One region of the Paenibacillus sp. J22P169 genome, then DNA from elsewhere that is predicted to be linked to it. Evidence: riboswitches for the same ligand, from Rfam matches in the RefSeq annotation. Region 1 holds a riboswitch; the other holds the start of a gene.
The links. A riboswitch is a leader RNA that binds a small molecule or an ion and turns the genes downstream of it on or off. The one in region 1 is predicted to bind cyclic di-AMP.

Region 2: another riboswitch for cyclic di-AMP. It lies ahead of AC58QG_RS20745 (APC family permease); the one in region 1 lies ahead of AC58QG_RS17920 (C40 family peptidase).

Annotation. Positions count from the first base shown of each region.
Region 1 is NZ_JCAUAO010000003.1:2,049-10,155, forward strand. Features, by position in the region: gene AC58QG_RS17875 (GyrI-like domain-containing protein) at 6-632, shown strand; gene AC58QG_RS17880 (SH3 domain-containing protein) at 684-1,139, shown strand; gene AC58QG_RS17885 (AIM24 family protein) at 1,167-1,865, shown strand; tRNA gene AC58QG_RS17890 (tRNA-Gly) at 1,968-2,042, shown strand; tRNA gene AC58QG_RS17895 (tRNA-Arg) at 2,049-2,125, shown strand; tRNA gene AC58QG_RS17900 (tRNA-Pro) at 2,146-2,222, shown strand; tRNA gene AC58QG_RS17905 (tRNA-Gly) at 2,241-2,311, shown strand; gene AC58QG_RS17910 (acetylxylan esterase) at 2,511-3,461, shown strand; gene AC58QG_RS17915 (GNAT family N-acetyltransferase) at 3,521-4,042, shown strand; cyclic di-AMP (ydaO/yuaA leader) riboswitch at 4,165-4,326, shown strand; gene AC58QG_RS17920 (C40 family peptidase) at 4,330-5,220, shown strand; gene AC58QG_RS17925 (hypothetical protein) at 5,406-6,065, shown strand; gene yyaC (spore protease YyaC) at 6,247-6,780, shown strand; gene AC58QG_RS17935 (ABC transporter ATP-binding protein) at 6,858-8,107, shown strand, end outside.
Region 2 is NZ_JCAUAO010000004.1:113,231-121,337, reverse strand. Features, by position in the region: gene AC58QG_RS20775 (hypothetical protein) at 1-810, opposite strand, end outside; gene AC58QG_RS20770 (hypothetical protein) at 960-1,175, shown strand; gene AC58QG_RS20765 (polysaccharide deacetylase family protein) at 1,238-2,314, opposite strand; gene AC58QG_RS20760 (polysaccharide deacetylase family protein) at 2,412-3,104, opposite strand; gene AC58QG_RS20755 (hypothetical protein) at 3,136-3,351, shown strand; gene AC58QG_RS20750 (YqkE family protein) at 3,419-3,679, opposite strand; gene AC58QG_RS20745 (APC family permease) at 3,725-5,560, opposite strand; cyclic di-AMP (ydaO/yuaA leader) riboswitch at 5,660-5,811, opposite strand; gene AC58QG_RS20740 (GNAT family N-acetyltransferase) at 6,187-6,633, opposite strand; gene AC58QG_RS20735 (MFS transporter) at 6,792-8,107, shown strand, end outside.

The sequences.
Region 1 (8,107 bases):
CCTTCATGGAAAAATTAGACTTAGCTAAAACCTATAAAGCCTACTACACAGCTCCAACCAAGCCTCAGCTTGTTGAATTTGAACCTATTTCTTACGTGACAATCGTAGGAAAGGGAGATCCCAATGGTACGACCTTCGCAAACGCTACAGAAGCGCTATATACGGTCGCCTATGGTGTTAAGGGCCTTCGTAAGAAGATGGAGCAAGACTTCACAGTAGCCAAGCTGGAGGGACAGTGGTGGGTGGACGGCGATCCTAGAACTGCACTAGAGGTGCCTAGAGAGGAGTGGCACTGGAAGCTGTTGATTCGTATGCCAACGTATGTCACTGCTGAGGACGTGGAGGAAGCACGTAGAGCTGCCGCTGCCAAGAAAAAAGAGCTTAAAGTGATCTCCAATGTTGAGTATGAGTCTTTGCATGAGGGACGTTGTGTCCAGATGCTGCACGTGGGTCCGTATGCGACCGAGCCAGAAACATTGGCTCAGATGGAGCATTTTATAAAACAAAATCAGCTCAGCTATTGTGGACTTCATCATGAGATTTACTTATCCGACCCGAGGAAGACAGAGCCTGCGAAATTGAGAACGATTTTGCGATATCCGGTTCAAGCGATAGAAGTGGTGAAGGGGTGATTTTTGCTGTAAAATAGAAGATAATGTCGAGAATGGTGGGAGTGATGGCGGATGCGCATACACAAAATGGCTGCAATTGGACAAGCTGTGGTTGTCCTCGTGATCTTGATGGGTTTGTTGTATCCCGCACCTGCCGCCCACGCTTCTTGGTTAGATCGGGTCAAAGATATTTATCAATTGCCAAGCAATGTAGAGCAGATCCAGAAGGATTATGAAGCTACAAAGCAGCAATTAGAAGAACAGAAGGACAAGTTATCTGAAGCCGTCAGACAGTCTCAAGAAATAGAAGAGCGACTTTTGAGTCAGAATGAAGCACTTAAGAAGGACAACGAGCAATTGCAGGAACGCTTGAAGGCCATGGAACAAGTTGCGCTAGACAAAGATAAACGTAATCGGAAAATCACCTACATGGTCATTACGGCCGCGGCATTAGTAGTAGGCTATTTCTTGCTTGGACGCGTGTTTCGTCTCTTCGTATGGCAGAGAAGGAAGCGTGGGATGCGCTAGCAGGAAGGGTGCGAGGAGGTTCTGTTTTTGGAGATCATCTATGAAAATGCAAGCTCACAAGCCAGGATGGCTACACTGAAGCTTCTAAAGGGAGAGGCTGTGCATGTGCTGCATCCCAACCAAATTGTTGCGTTTCAAGGGAGACCAGAGCAACGTGAAGATGCACTGATGAAGCTTCCGAGTATGTATAGGAAGAAGCGTTTGATCCAGTCACGAATACTTGGTCCAGGACGCGTGCTAATGGGTTTGCCAGAAGCGTATAGTTTGGCTGTAGTGCCTGTGGAAGCCGAAGATGATCTATTGTTTGAATTTCGTCATGTGCTGTTCTATACGGAAGGTGTGACGTTTACAACGCATCTACAGAGTGTGAAGAACACGTTGATCACGCAAGATTTAGTCAAAATGCAGTTTCACGGTCCCGGTAATTTAGGTTTGCTAACAGCGGGCCCTATACATCACATCGCTTTGGATCCAGAGGAACCGCTGTACGTAGATGTTAATTGTCTTGTTGCATACCCGCGGCAGGCTAAGCTACGACTTTGTGTATACGGCAACACACTGGCTAGTCAGCATATGAATTATCACTGGGAAATCACAGGGCATGGCCAGGTGCTGATGCAGCCATGTAAGCCTGATCCCAAATTGGACGAACATATGAAATCGGATAGCTTGCTACGCCGAATAGCGAGGGAAGTGCTGCCCTTTGGCGGCGTTTTCATAAAATAATAAAAAAACTTAAAAAATAGTTGCATTTGTCTTGAATACCTGATATATTATTCCTTGTCGCCTCAGAGAAACACTTGCTGAGCGAAAGAGAAATAACCGTATGCGGAAGTGGCTCAGCGGTAGAGCATCGCCTTGCCAAGGCGAGGGTCGCGGGTTCGATCCCCGTCTTCCGCTCCAATATTTGCGCCCTTAGCTCAGCTGGATAGAGTATTTGACTACGAATCAAAAGGTCGGGAGTTCGAATCTCTCAGGGCGCGCCATTTACACTTTATCTTCACTACGGGACGTAGCTCAGCTTGGTAGAGCACCTGCTTTGGGAGCAGGGGGTCGCATGTTCAAATCGTGTCGTCCCGACCACTTAGTTATTTTTAATATGCGGGCGTAGTTTAATGGTAGAACTTCAGCCTTCCAAGCTGATCGCGCGGGTTCGATTCCCGCCGCCCGCTTAAATAAAAAGGATCACCTCCGGGTGATCTTTTTTATTTAAGTAAAGAAACCACCTTCGGGTGGTTTTTTTCGTTATATCTGCAGGAAACGTGGAGTTAAGGTGCGTGGGAACTTCGCATATCAACTTAAGGATTTACAATAGACGCATCCAAGTACTTGGGCTAAAATGGGAAAAACAGGATAAGGAGACTTGCCGTCATGAACGCTATTGAAAGTCGTATTCAGGGGTTACACCAGTTTCGCTCAGAGTTAACGGCGCCATCTGATTTGGCCGCATTCTGGGTGAGAACTTACGAAGAGGCCAATCGAACGATATCTTATACGAAGGAGCGGATTGAAGCTCCTTTCGTCTATGCGGAAGTCAATAAAATAGTATTGGAGGGAGCTGAAGGCACACCTATCCATGCTTGGTTGATGCTGCCAACCGTTGATGCATCCAGTCCTAAGAAGGTTCCATGTGTCGTAACATTCCCCGGCTACTCTGGCTCCAAGGGGAAACCCGAGGATCATGCAGCCTGGCTGCTTATGGGGTATGCGGTACTTGCAGTTGATGTTCGCGGGCAAGGTGGCGAAACAGGTAATACACTGTCACAGGATTACGGGATGACGAAAGGTTGGATCACGCAGGGGATCCTTGATGCAGAGAAGAGTTATTATCGCGCAGTTGCCATCGATTCCTTACGCGCTGTGAGCTGTGCCCTGGAGCAACCAGAAGTCGACAAGGAACGGGTATTCGTATTCGGGGGGAGCCAAGGAGGGGGACTTACTCTGCTAGTCACCGCACTCGAGAAGCGCATTCGAGCAGCCATAGCCCATGTGCCGAATCTATGTCACATGGATCTTGGCATTCTGCAATCCGTGAGTTCCCTTAGTGAGGCAGCCGGATTCGTTACTAGATTCCCAGAGCACTTACCAGACGTGCTGAAGACGCTATCCTATTTCGATATCGTAAATTTAGGGGAGCGTATCGAACAGCCTGTTCACGTGACGGTAGGCTTAAAGGATATGACCTGCTTACCGGAAACTATTTTTGCCGCCTATAATCGTATCGCATCTACCAATAAATCTATTGCGGTTTACCCATTCATGGGCCACGAGCTACCTCCTGGCACTCATACTGCAGCGCATACGTTCTTCTCGAAGTGGTAGGGAGCTGCATGTTCAGTAGGCACGGTTGGACACCCTATAATTGAAGGAGGTGCCAACAGATGGAGCAAGAGTCTTCGTTTGATGACGTATTCGAACTGATGGAAACGGCTTTTCCAATTACGGAGATTAGAAACTATGAAGGTCAACGAGCGCTACTAGCTCATCCCAATTACAGAATAGATGTAGAAAGAGATGAGCAGGGACAAATGCTTGGCTTTTTAGCGAGCTGGAACTTTAGCACGTTTCGATTTGTGGAACATATCGCCGTCAACGCTGCCATAAGAGGTGGCGGGATTGGCAAAAAGATGTTGATGACGTATATGAGCAGTGCTACAACGCCTATCGTACTTGAAGTCGAGCCTCCGAATACCTCAGATGCTACGCGGAGAATTGAATTCTATAAGCGTTGCGGATTCCATTTGAACCTATTTCCCTATGCGCAGCCTTCCCTCCGAGAAGGGCAATTGAAGCTAACTCTCAACATCATGAGTTATCCAGGTCCATTGACTGAAAAAGAGTTTAACCCCTTCAAGAACATTCTGTTCACAGAGGTTTATAAGCAGTCTGTAGGCTTGGTTTGAAGCAATGATGGTAAGACAGCTACTCTACTTGAGTAGCTGTTTTTGCGTGATTTCACTAAAAAGGAAACAATTACCACTGTGCAAAAGTTGTCAGGCTAAAACGAACTATGCTAGTCTAACATAGACAAAAAATGCCGAATCTCGGAGCATCAAAAGCTCTGGTACGGGGGACTTCTTTACTTGGGGTGAATGAATGCTCAGTTAGTCTATGGCTAATGGGGCGCACTAGGGAAACCTCTTCCCGAACCCGTCAACTAACCTCGGAGGCTTCAAGGAGGAACAACGTTTTGAAACTTTTTACAAAAAGCTTTATTTGTTCATGCGCTCTTATAGGCGCAGCCATTCCCCTGTTCGCCGCTCCATCCGCGTACGCCTCTGCGCCAGATACCTCTTCTGTGAAGGTACAGGTCAATGATGAATTAGTGAAATTCCCTGAAGTACAGCCGTTTATTGATACGGAAGGTACACTTCAGGTGCCACTACGCGTGCTGTCAGAGAAATTAGGCTATCAAGTAGGTTGGGCGAAGCAAGGCGATGAAGTCGTCGTCACACTAATGAACAAGGAGCAGGCGATTCAACTAACAACGGACGAAGAGCAAGCTGTCGTGAACAATAAGTTAGTTGAATTAGAAAGCAGTCCGACGTTGCTTAAGGGAAATACATACGTTCCTCTACGTTTCATAACAGAGACGTTTGGCTCTGCGATTGCGTGGAACGATGCGAATAAAATCGCCATCGTGGAAGAGGACGGTAAGTCCCACAAGCCAGCTTGGATTGCACCGCCACCTGCCGCCCCAGCAGTAGCAAAGGTCGTTCAGACATCCGTTTCAGCTCAAATTATTCAAGCTGCAACGACTTTTCGAGGAACACCTTACCGATGGGGAGGAACTACACCCAAGGGCTTCGATTGCTCTGGATTCGTTCGTTATGTATTCGAAGCCAAAGGAATCGAGCTGCCACGCACCTCTGTACAAATGTATGATCAAGCCGGTGCGAGAGTAACCGATTTGAAAGCCGGAGATCTAGTGTTCTTTGCTTCCAATATCGTCAATCATGTGGGCATTTATATGGGAAATAATCAATTCATTTCCGCGACAACGTCCAGTGGTGTAACAGTCGATAGCCTCGCTAGCTCCTATTGGAGCGCAAGATACGTAGGCGCGAAACGCGTGCTATAAGACGGTTACTCAATTAGGTATATGCTAGGTGATTAAGAGCGTATGTTCGCTATGTCTTTCGTAAATGAAAGCAAAGCGGCAGATGCTCTTTTTTTTGCGCGAAAATCTGCGATTTTTATCGAATTTTTGAGGATTATAGCCTATAATGAGAAAATGGTTGGAAGAAAGTAGGTGACGCGTGCGACATGCAAGTTAGTGTCTGGAAAAGCTGGTTTCATAAAATTAAAATGTCGGGTCGAACAGATCGCATGTATAACGTGGAAACAGGTCCTGCCATACCGGAAGACATTCGGGTAGTGATTAAGCAATTTTTTCATACGTATAACCATTTCAAAGGGGCAAGGCAATTCCAAACAGATACCTTTATTAAAGAAGTATTCTACGCGACGAAGCAAGATCCGAAGGATCACCGCTCCATAGATGAGATGGAAAATTATATTCAGATCAAGAATGTCAATCGGTTACGACTGAAATCGTATGTGGTTGATGAATATTTACGTATTGGTGAAAAGGTCTGTATGATTGGTGTGACACGGGAGTTTAGTAATGCGCATCGCAATCGTGTGCTTTATTTTATCGTACAGGAAGAAGGCGCTTGGCGGTTTCATCATATCGTGAGATCTCATCATGGGAAAATTATTGAGAAGTTCCAGGTGAAGGAACAGGTTGGATTTGTGGTTGGGGATGATAAGGTTGCGCTGCTCTTTCTAACACATGCAGATTCGGCGGATGCTTCCACGTATATGTTGGGAGATTATGTTCATACGGAAGGCTATCTGGAAGTGGAGCAAGAGGTAAGCGGTCAGCTCTATTATCGAATTGTTCGGATGAATCGCGTACATTAAGAAAATTAAACTGTCAGGACAACAAGCGGCATGAATAGGCTTTGCTCTGTCGAGTAACGCTTATTTGGTGTGCGTGCCGATAGAAGTAGGTAAGTGGACAGGGCGCACCTCCTTATGAAAGAATAGAATTATCATTCATTAGGTGAGGGTTATATGTTACATGCTTGGAAGGGAGGCAAAGATGGAGAAAGAACCGTTGGAGCTGCAAGCGCAGTTTTGGAAAAAGGTGAATGGTGAGCAGTTAGGGCAGCTTCTGCAAAAGATTGCCTTGAGCACGGAGCTGAAGCCTAGCCAGTTGGCTTTTGTATGTATAGGGACAGATCGTTCAACGGGCGATTCACTAGGTCCCCTTGTAGGAAGTAAGCTTGTAGAGCTAGGCTATCCACATGTCATTGGTACGCTAGCGGCACCGTGTGATGCCAGTAACTTGGCGATCCGCTTGCAGGAAATTCCACCGAATGTCGTGGTGATTGCGATAGATGCTTGTTTAGGACAAAAATTGAGTGTCGGTTTGTACCAGTTGTCGAACCAGCCGTTGGCTCCAGGAAAATCAGTTGGCAAGGTGTTGCCGCCTATTGGTGACTACACGATTGCTGCGATCGTGAATGTCGATGGACCTAGACAGTATAATGTCCTGCAAACGACTTCGTTATATCATGTGCTTCAGATGGCAGATGAGGTAGTTAGTGCAATTGCCTATGCAATTCCTTTGTAGTTGAGGGCAGCAAAGAGGAGAAAGATCGGAGTGATATGTGAGTGATAGGACCAGGTGGCCCAGGAGGGCCAGGGGGAATGGGGCGGCTTTCCGACAGGAATCGTCCCAAGGCTAAGTTGAAGGATGTGTCGATCCGAAGGATTTTGCTATTGTTCAAAAGATATTGGGGACAGCTTTTGGCCATTATCGGCCTAGCGCTGCTTGCGGCATTGATGGGGTTGATCCCGCCCTTAGTCATGAAGGAAATTATTGATACAGCTATCCCTCAGGGTCGTGTGCAGCTATTGTCCGTGATGGCGTTGCTGCTAATCGTGCTGCCTGTTTTGAGCGGAGTGCTTGGCGTGTGGCAAAACCACCTCAATACCAAAGTAACCCAAGGGGTTATTCGGGATTTAGGGCAGTCCTTGTTTATCAATTTGCAGCGACAATCGATGTCGTTCTTCACGGACGCGCGCTCAGGGGAAATTGTGCAGCGGATCACAGGCGATGTGCAATCAGTACAGAGTGTGGTTACGTCTATTGTTGTCTCCTCCATCACGCAGATCGTCATCGTCTTTACGACGATAGGCATATTGTTTGCGCTAGATTGGAAGCTGGCGATCATCTCGGTACTGATTCTCCCGCTCTTTGTGCTGCCTGTGAAAAAGGTATCCCAGGTACGGAAGGCCCTGCGGCTCGAAACGCAAAAGGTACGCTCGGAGATCACCTCGCAGCTGAATGAGAACTTTGGTATCTCGGGTGCGTTGTTAACGCGGATTTTTGGCAGAGAGAAACAGCAAGAGCTTGAATTCACGAAGATGAATCAAAAGGTCATGGATCTCGAGCTGCGCCTCAATTTAGTCGGCCGTTGGTTCGGGATGGCAACGAGCACGTTAGGGCCGTTAGGCACGGCCATTATTTATATCTATGGCGGCTACTCTGTCATTCAGGGGGATATGACCTTAGGCTCAATCGTCGCGTTTACGGCGTATTTGGGAAGGTTGTATATGCCTGTAGGGACACTGCTGAATCTGCAAGTAGAGGTCGCGACGGCGCTGGGGGTATTTCAGCGGATTTTTGAATATCAAGACATGGTGCCTGATGTCAAGGATGCCGAGGGTGCACGCCAGTTAGGATCGGTGGCCGGGCGTGTGAGCTATAAGCAGGTTTCTTTTGCTTATAAGGCAGGGGAATCGGGTAGAGTGGGGCAGAAGGCGAAGTTGGAGGATTCAGATGGAGTTGGGCAACAAAAGGCGAAACCGGTGGAGCTAGGGCAGATAGGGAAGCTGGTGGAACCAGAGGAAGCAGGGCAGAAGGGGAGGACGGTGCAGTATGCGCTGCGCGACGT
Region 2 (8,107 bases), on a different contig from region 1:
ATTCAAGACAAACATGGCAATGACATCTAAAGCGAACAGCACAGGAATTGCGATGGCTAGACTCCGCTTTAAACGCTCTCCGATCAGCACTTTGCTCTCTTCGTCAACAGAAACAAGCCCGCCGCTTTCCTCTAATCGGCTATCGATGAGGCCGCTGCGCCATTTGCCATTTTTCATATCGCGCCGCATCAGCCAGAAAGCTGTAATGGTCGTAACAAGCCCCATCACAATGACGAGTGGAATACTCGCTTCCATCACGGAGGATACCGGCAATCCGGCTGCATCCGCTGTCAATTTGGGTGCCCCTTGAATAATGTAATCCCCAGACAGCGCAATCCCATGTCCGAAGAGGTTCATCGCCATCGCGGCACCGAGTGCCGGCAAACCAACGCGAACAGCAACTGGCAATAGCACAGCGCCTATCAACGCAACCCCAGGTGAAGGCCAAAAAAACCAGGACGTCACCATCATAATGATGCCGATACCCCAGAACGCTAATGCTGGCGTTCTCAGAAACTTGGTCAGCGGTGCCACCATCGTTTCATTGATCCCTGTACGAATTAAGACGCGACTCATGGCAACGATAATCGAGATGATCATAATCGTACCCATCAACTCTTTGGTTGCATAAATAAAACTGTTAAACACTCCGGATACAGAGCCGCTCAACGTTTCCGTTGCTAGCAACCCTAGTGTAAAAATACCCACCACACAAATCATCGTCGTATCTCTGCGTTTAACTAGAAGCGTAAGAATAAAACCTATGAACACTAAATAGACCCAATGAATCGGTAAAAGTTGAATATCCATCCTGCACCACACACCCTCTCAGCCCAAGCAGCAATTGGTGCTACATACTATGCTCGGCTAGGCGTAGGCGTTCGTCTAAATTCGGGCATTTTACCACCTTGTGGTACAATAATAAAAGTTATTTTAACGATGTAAGGGGAGAGTCGTACATGGCAAGAAATCAACGTTTACATACAGATTCAGATTTTCAGGAGGTCATTGATCGACAGGGTGTTGTTCGTATTTTCAAAGATGACCATATCGTCGATTCCAATGCCGTTATACTACGGTTCAGTGATACGACAGTCGTTGTGCAGACACGCGTCAGCGATCTAACCTATTATGATCGCGCAGCTTGTGAGTTTTTTGAGATGAAAAGAAAATAGGGCTCCTGCTTCGTGAACAAAAAAGAAGCCGCTTCAATGCGGCTCCTAGCTTTCGTTTCACTTTATTTTTTATGATATAATTTCATTTTCCACATCAAATCATCTTCTGACATATACGCTGTGCCTGCATGAACTCTAAAAATCTCATTACTTCCTTTGGTATTGATTCCCTCTTTGGTCGTAAAGAAAAGTTCAATTCCCAATTCCTTTCCTACCTCAATGACAGTGTCATTATAGGCACCAAAAGGAAATGCAAGCAGACGATACTGTGGTCCTAGCTCTTCCTCAATACGGTTTTCGGCCGTTAACAGATCCTGTTTAATTCTCTTGCGGTATTCAGCGTCGTTTTCTAATCTCTTTTCATTTTCCAAATAAATGGGATTTGTAAGCATTGGCATCAGTGTATTGCCAGAACCCGCCTTGACTTTATCATGGTGATCGTATGTATGAGAGTAAAAACTCATCCCATTCTGTTTCATTTCTCTCATCTGATCCCATGTTAAACGTGGTGCCTTAGGATGATCTATAGAATCAACAACGATAAATTTAGTAGCATGGAAACCAAAGCTAAGTAATTCGGGATACGCGTGGGTATAAAATGATTCATAGCCGTCATCAAATGTGATTAAAACCGCATTTTGAGGAACCTGAGCCTCGCTCTTCATGAAATGAAGAAAATGTTCCATGGAGATGACATTGTAATCTTCTTTCTTCAATCTTTGCAGGTGACTTTTAAATCTTTTTGGGGAAATAGTAATCCCGTTTTCCTTTTCATCAATGTGATGATAGGCCAGTACAATGACTTTGTTCGTATAATGAACCTTTTGTTTACTATAATCTGCTTGATTAAAAGCTAGCGCATTTACTTGACGCTGTTGAGGTTGTTGCGTTTCGAATTCTAGTTGCTGTACTACTGGTTTCACCTCTTGCTTGACTTCTTGTTCTGCAGCTAGTTCCGCTAACGGTTCATAAGATGGCACAAGATGTTCTTCACTTTTCACTTGTTCTGGACTAAGGGTCTGCTCCAAGGACTTCGGCGATGAGTTAGGCAATACAACATAGAGACAAAATAAAACGCTAGTAACTAAAAGAACAGTAAACGCCAAATTCGTTGGATTTTCCAATTTCAGTCCATTCATGCTGACAACAACCCCGTAGATGAGATAATAATAAATTACGAAGATAGTATCATGAAAACGCTTTCTTGTAAACTATTTATTACACTACTTCCCCTTCCTATCCGTTAAGTTCCATAGAGGCAAGCTGTACGAAATGGAAGCCCGCTTGTCGTAGCGCCGGAATCGCTTTGATGACACCCTCCGCTGTATCTTTCTCGGGATGATTCATATGCGCAAGGACGATGGAACCGCTCGGAGCCTTCGTGAATGCGTTGTACACTTGCTCCGTGTTATAAGTCGCTCCAGCGTCGCCAAGCACCGAGTACCCAGCTAGCTCGAAGCCAAGATCATGAGCAACTGATATCGCAACCTCATCGTAAAATGCCGTACCCGAACGGAAAAATGCGGGCCTTTTCCCCGTCAGCTTTTCAATCTGATCCGCATTGTCATTCATTTCATGAATGGCTTCTTGGACATTCTTCGTACCCGCAATACCGTAGGCCAGCTTGCCTGTCACGGATAAGGGGCGATGTTCGGTGCCATGATTTTCAATCTCAAACAAGGGGTTCGCGGCTAGCGCTTGAAAAGTAGACGGATTCGCAGCAATCCATCTTGCATTGATGAATAACGTAGCTGGAATCTGCTCCTGAATTAAATACTGGATCAACTTCTCATCGTAGCCACTGCCTTCCTTCCCGCCGCAGGCATCAAAAGTTAGGGCAATGACTTTGTCTTTCGTTTGTAGCCGCGTTTTCACACCAGCGACACGCTCTCCCCACTTCGTTGGTACAACAGATGTATACCGATCCATCAGTGTTTTCTCCAACGATGCGAAGGCCGTGATGGCCTCAATATTTTCAGTTTTAACTGTTGCACTATCGGATGCAGGATGGGAGAAGGTCGTTGGGACAGGTGACATTGTTGGGCTGCTCTCTGGTATTGTTACTGTTGTGTTCACAGAGGGCGCGACTGATGGAACAAGTGTTGGTGTTGATGTCGAGGTTGTAGTCCCTGTAGATGTAGATGTAGATGCAACCGCCAATTCCACAGAACTCTGATCCACCTCGCATCCTGTAAGCGCTAACAATGAACTCATAAAGAAAAGGAGGCACATCGTGCGCCCCCTCATTTATGTTTCCGCCAATCTAATTTGCTTTTCTCCAGCTGATAGGCAAAATCGTTTTCAAGACGCTTCTCTTCCGCCTTGCGAGCCGCCTCTACTCTAGCTCTCTCTGCATCCTTCTTCGCTTGCTCTTCCGCTTTCATCGCGTCAGCCTGGGCTTTGAGTCCTTCCAATATTTCCGGTCGCAGCAGATCCTTCAGTGTTGCGGGTTTATCTTGCACGCTAGCCGCAGCTGGCGTAATCTTTGCTTTCTTTTTCACCATAATAAGGTCACCTCGTCTACAAGTTCTCCCTATTATTGTACACTTCTATTGGTGTAAATGATACGGTACTGTTGCAACAACGATATCCTTTTCGGCTTGAAGCTTCGAACGAATCCGCGCTGCAGATTGATTATGGAGCAGACGGTGCCACCACTTTTTCGGCATGAATTGCGGGAGAATAACCATGATCGACTGCTTCTCTGACACGTGCGTGTCGATGCGATCAATGAATTCGGCCAGCGGCTTCAGGATCGTTCTATATCTTGATTTGAACACTACGAGTCGAACGCCTGGATCCCAGATCTGCCACTTCTCCTGCATCGATTCTTCGTCCTCATCCGAGAAGGAAACATAGAACGCGATGACGTTAGGCGAAAGCGATTTGGCATAGTTAAGGGTTTGCTCAACAGCTTTATGAATCCCGGCCACAGGTACGATAATGACGGGCTCTTTGGTACATACACGGTCTTGTGTGATATCAATACGCAGCTGTTTGGCTACGTCGTCGTAATGATGACTGATTTTTGTAATGAGCCAGAGGAGTATCGGTGTAATGATAATGACAATCCAAGCACCCTCGCTAAATTTTGTAACTGAGAAAATGATAAGAACTGCAAGAGAGACGATACCGCCCAGGCCGTTAATGATCAACTTACCGATCCAGCCAGGTACGCGCTCTTTGAGCCATTTACGAACCAAACCCGTCTGAGCAAGTGTAAAAGATAAAAATACGCCAATCGCATAAAGCGGAATAAGTGCATCGGTTTTACCTTTAAAGCCAATCAATAGCAGGCTGGCTAATACGCCTAGTGTAACAATGCCATAGTGATACGAAAGTCGATCCCCACGGAAAGAAAACATGCGAGGGAAGTTTTTGTCTTGGGCCATGATCGATGCCAAAATAGGGAAGCCATTGAAGCTGGTATTCGCAGCCAATACCAAGATTAGCATTGTCGCGATTTGCGTCGCGTAATACATAACGCCTCGGCCAAAGGCTTGCTCCGTCACCATCGAAAGAACCGATGTATGACCGTTATGATCAGGTGCCACCCCATACCCTAAGGCAATCAGCGTTACCCCACCGAAGACGATGGCCAACAGGCCACCTAAGGAGAGAAGTGTTCGTTTGGCATTTTTGACTGAAGGCGTTCTAAAATGCGGTACGGCATCGGAGATCGCTTCAATCCCTGTTACAGCTGAACAACCGGACGAGAACGCCTTGAGAATTACGAATAACGTTAGTGAGTTCGTCGCCGAGCTTGGCGCAAATTCGATCGCATGCGTGTTCATCGATCCTGTCAGTAAATCGAAAATACCCTTACCCACTAACAAAAGGATACAAAGAATGAAAAAGTACGTTGGAATCGCGAATACGGTTCCTGATTCGGAAGTACCCCGTAAATTCAGCCAGACCATAATCCAAACCAGTAAGATGGTCAGCGGAACAATATACGGTACGGCTGATGGAAATGCAGACGTAATCGCCGTGACACCAGCTGAAATCGAAACGGCCACGGTTAAGGTGTAGTCGATTAGAAGAGAGACACCGGTGAGACGTCCCCACACCATGCCTAAATTTTCTTTGGTAACCATATACGCGCCGCCGCCCATTGGGTACGCTTCGATCACCTGTCTATAGCTCAACACGAGCAGTAGAATCAGAGCGATGATCGAAATCGCAATCGGCAATGAGAAAGCAAAAGCAGCAACCCCCACTGTCGCGAGCTCTAACAGAATCTGCTCCGTCCCATACGATATGGAAGATAGGGCATCTGACGATAAGATAGGGAGGGCTTTCCAGACAGGCATTTTCTCCGACTCAATCTCACTCGACTTTAGCGGCTTACCAAACACAATTTTTTTCAATGAATCACTTGTCATTTCGTGGTCGTTCCTCCAATTAAAGCCAATTTCATTCATCACATTAGAAAATGGACGCAAAAAAACACAAGGATAGACCTTGTGTTTTGGACACATGTTCTCCTTTCTCACGATCGCTTACGAGGTTAGCTGCCGGGTTCGGGCCGCGAGAAATCTGCCCTAAAAGGTACTCGGTATCAGTACCATTATTCACCCCATGTTACTCGTGGTTCCCCCGCTTTTCTTAACAGAAAATTAAGCGAAATATTCAACTGTTCATGTACGTGTTGAATACTACTCTCTTCTACCAACATAGTAAAGGAGGGAAAAAACGTAAAAAGCTCTCTTCCACCTCTCGTTTCCCCCAATAATTCGCTTACAATTACTTGATTCGTTGATTATCTTCCATTCTCGTAGGTAATCGGGGTATTTTGACTAAACAACGTGGTTGCAATCTTCTAAGGTTACTGATTAGTACCAACAATCCGTTGGATGAAGGGCGTTTTATCTTTAACACACTACCTTGTTAACGCGAATATCTGATAAGCGCTCCGTCAATTCCATCAAAAAGATCTAGTTAATTCTAGTTTATCTAGCTTTTTACATTGAATTAATGAAAAAAATCAGTTATTTGGCAACGGCTGCCCTTATACAATCGTGTAATTCACCCAATCCGCGCGAATTCCGCCCATTTTATCAAAAAACTGTTGTGCACGATGGTTGTCCGGTGCGGTAATCCATGACATGTAGGCATAGTCGTTTTCCTTGGAATAGCTACGGCACTTCAGGAACAAATCTTCTTCTGCAGCGGTTCCCCGAAACGGCTCTAGAAGGAAGAGGTCGTTCATGATCGTAATGGGACTAGCTTTCATCGTACTCCAGGCAAAATATAGCGTCGCAAAGCCGATGAGTTCCCCCTCTTTATCAACAACAAACTGTATACCGCCTTGTTCCTGAAGCAGGTTACGAATCAGTCGGTGAATTGCAGCTGTCTCCGGCCGTGGCTTCTTATAAAAGCCTACAATATAGGCATACATCAACTCTGTTAATGCCTCCAAATCTTCCATTTCCACTTTCCTTATCACGTGTGCCATCGTATCCCCCTGTATGTTTTTTTTTGAATAATAATACATCCATATGGATAAATATTCAATTCTGAATTGGTTTCATACAGGTCAATTCATTGACACGACATACCCGCCATGATAAACTGTAACAATTAAAATTATAGTTATAGATCGGATGGTGTACCATGTCAAGTCATACGACCAACCACTCACATCAAGAAACAACGCCTACGCCACCAGAGACGCCTAGTCGCTTACGTGAAACACCGGTCTCTTGGTTGCTCTGTTTTACCATTGTACTTGTGATCATGAACACGATGATGTTCAATCTGGCACTGCCCAAAATCTCAGTCCAATTCGAACTCAGCCCCTCGACGGCGTCGTGGATTGTCACAGGGTATTCGATCATTTTCGCCATTGCTTCGATCACCTATAGCCGCTTGTCCGACTTCGTGCCAATTCGCAGGCTCTACGTCATTGCTCTGCTTTCACTAGGCGGTGCATCCATCCTAGGGCTGTTCACGAACAGCTTCGGACTCTTGCTGATTACAAGACTGATTCAAGCATCTGGCGCAGGCGCGATCCCATCGCTTGGTATCGTGCTCGTAACCCGCTACATTCCGTTGTCTCGTAGAGGCAGAGCCATGTCGCTGATCCTATCCGCGGCTTCACTTGGCTTAGGACTCGGTCCCGTCGCAGGCGGTTCCATCGTACAGTATTTGGGATGGCACTTCCTGTTCGTCATTACCGGCGTTACGCTTCTGCTTATCCCTATATTTCTTCTCCTACTCCCAAAAGAAAAACCAGAAAGCGGCTCGTTCGATTTCATCGGTGCTCTGCTCCTCGGGATTGGGACGACCGGGCTGCTGCTCTTCCTAACTTCTAAGAGTCTCGTTGCCCTCATAGTAGGCATTCTCGCGATTGCTCTGTTCGCTCTGCGCATTCGCCTGGCTTCGCAGCCGTTCGTGCTGCCTGCCCTGTTCGGCGATAGACCTTATATGGCGCTTAGCGCGATCGGCGTTTCATCCTATATGATCAGCTTCGGCTTCCTGTTCCTAGCACCTCAGATGCTTGCTCGTGTATTCGGCTTAGCCCCACTCACTTCTGGACTGCTGCTCTTCCCGGGTGCTCTGCTTGCGATGCTAGTATCCAACCGAGTGGGCCGCATCATCGACCGTTATGGGAATACAGCATTACTTCGCTATGTGCCTTGGTTGATGCTGTTATCTACGGTACTTCTAGCCCTGACTGCCCGCTATTCCTATTACTGGATTGCTGCGCTCTATATCCTAGTCAGCATCAGCTTTACGACACTTTCCAGCGCTGTATCCAATGAGCTGTCTCGACAATTGACCAAGGATCGCGTCGGCTCTGGCATGGGCTTGTTCCAATTACTGCAATTTTTCAGCGGCGCATTCGCCGTCGCGCTCTCGGGGAGTGCACTGGTCTGGCAGAAGTCGCTGCCGCTCGCACGTGCTTTTGACAACCTCATCTGGGGTAT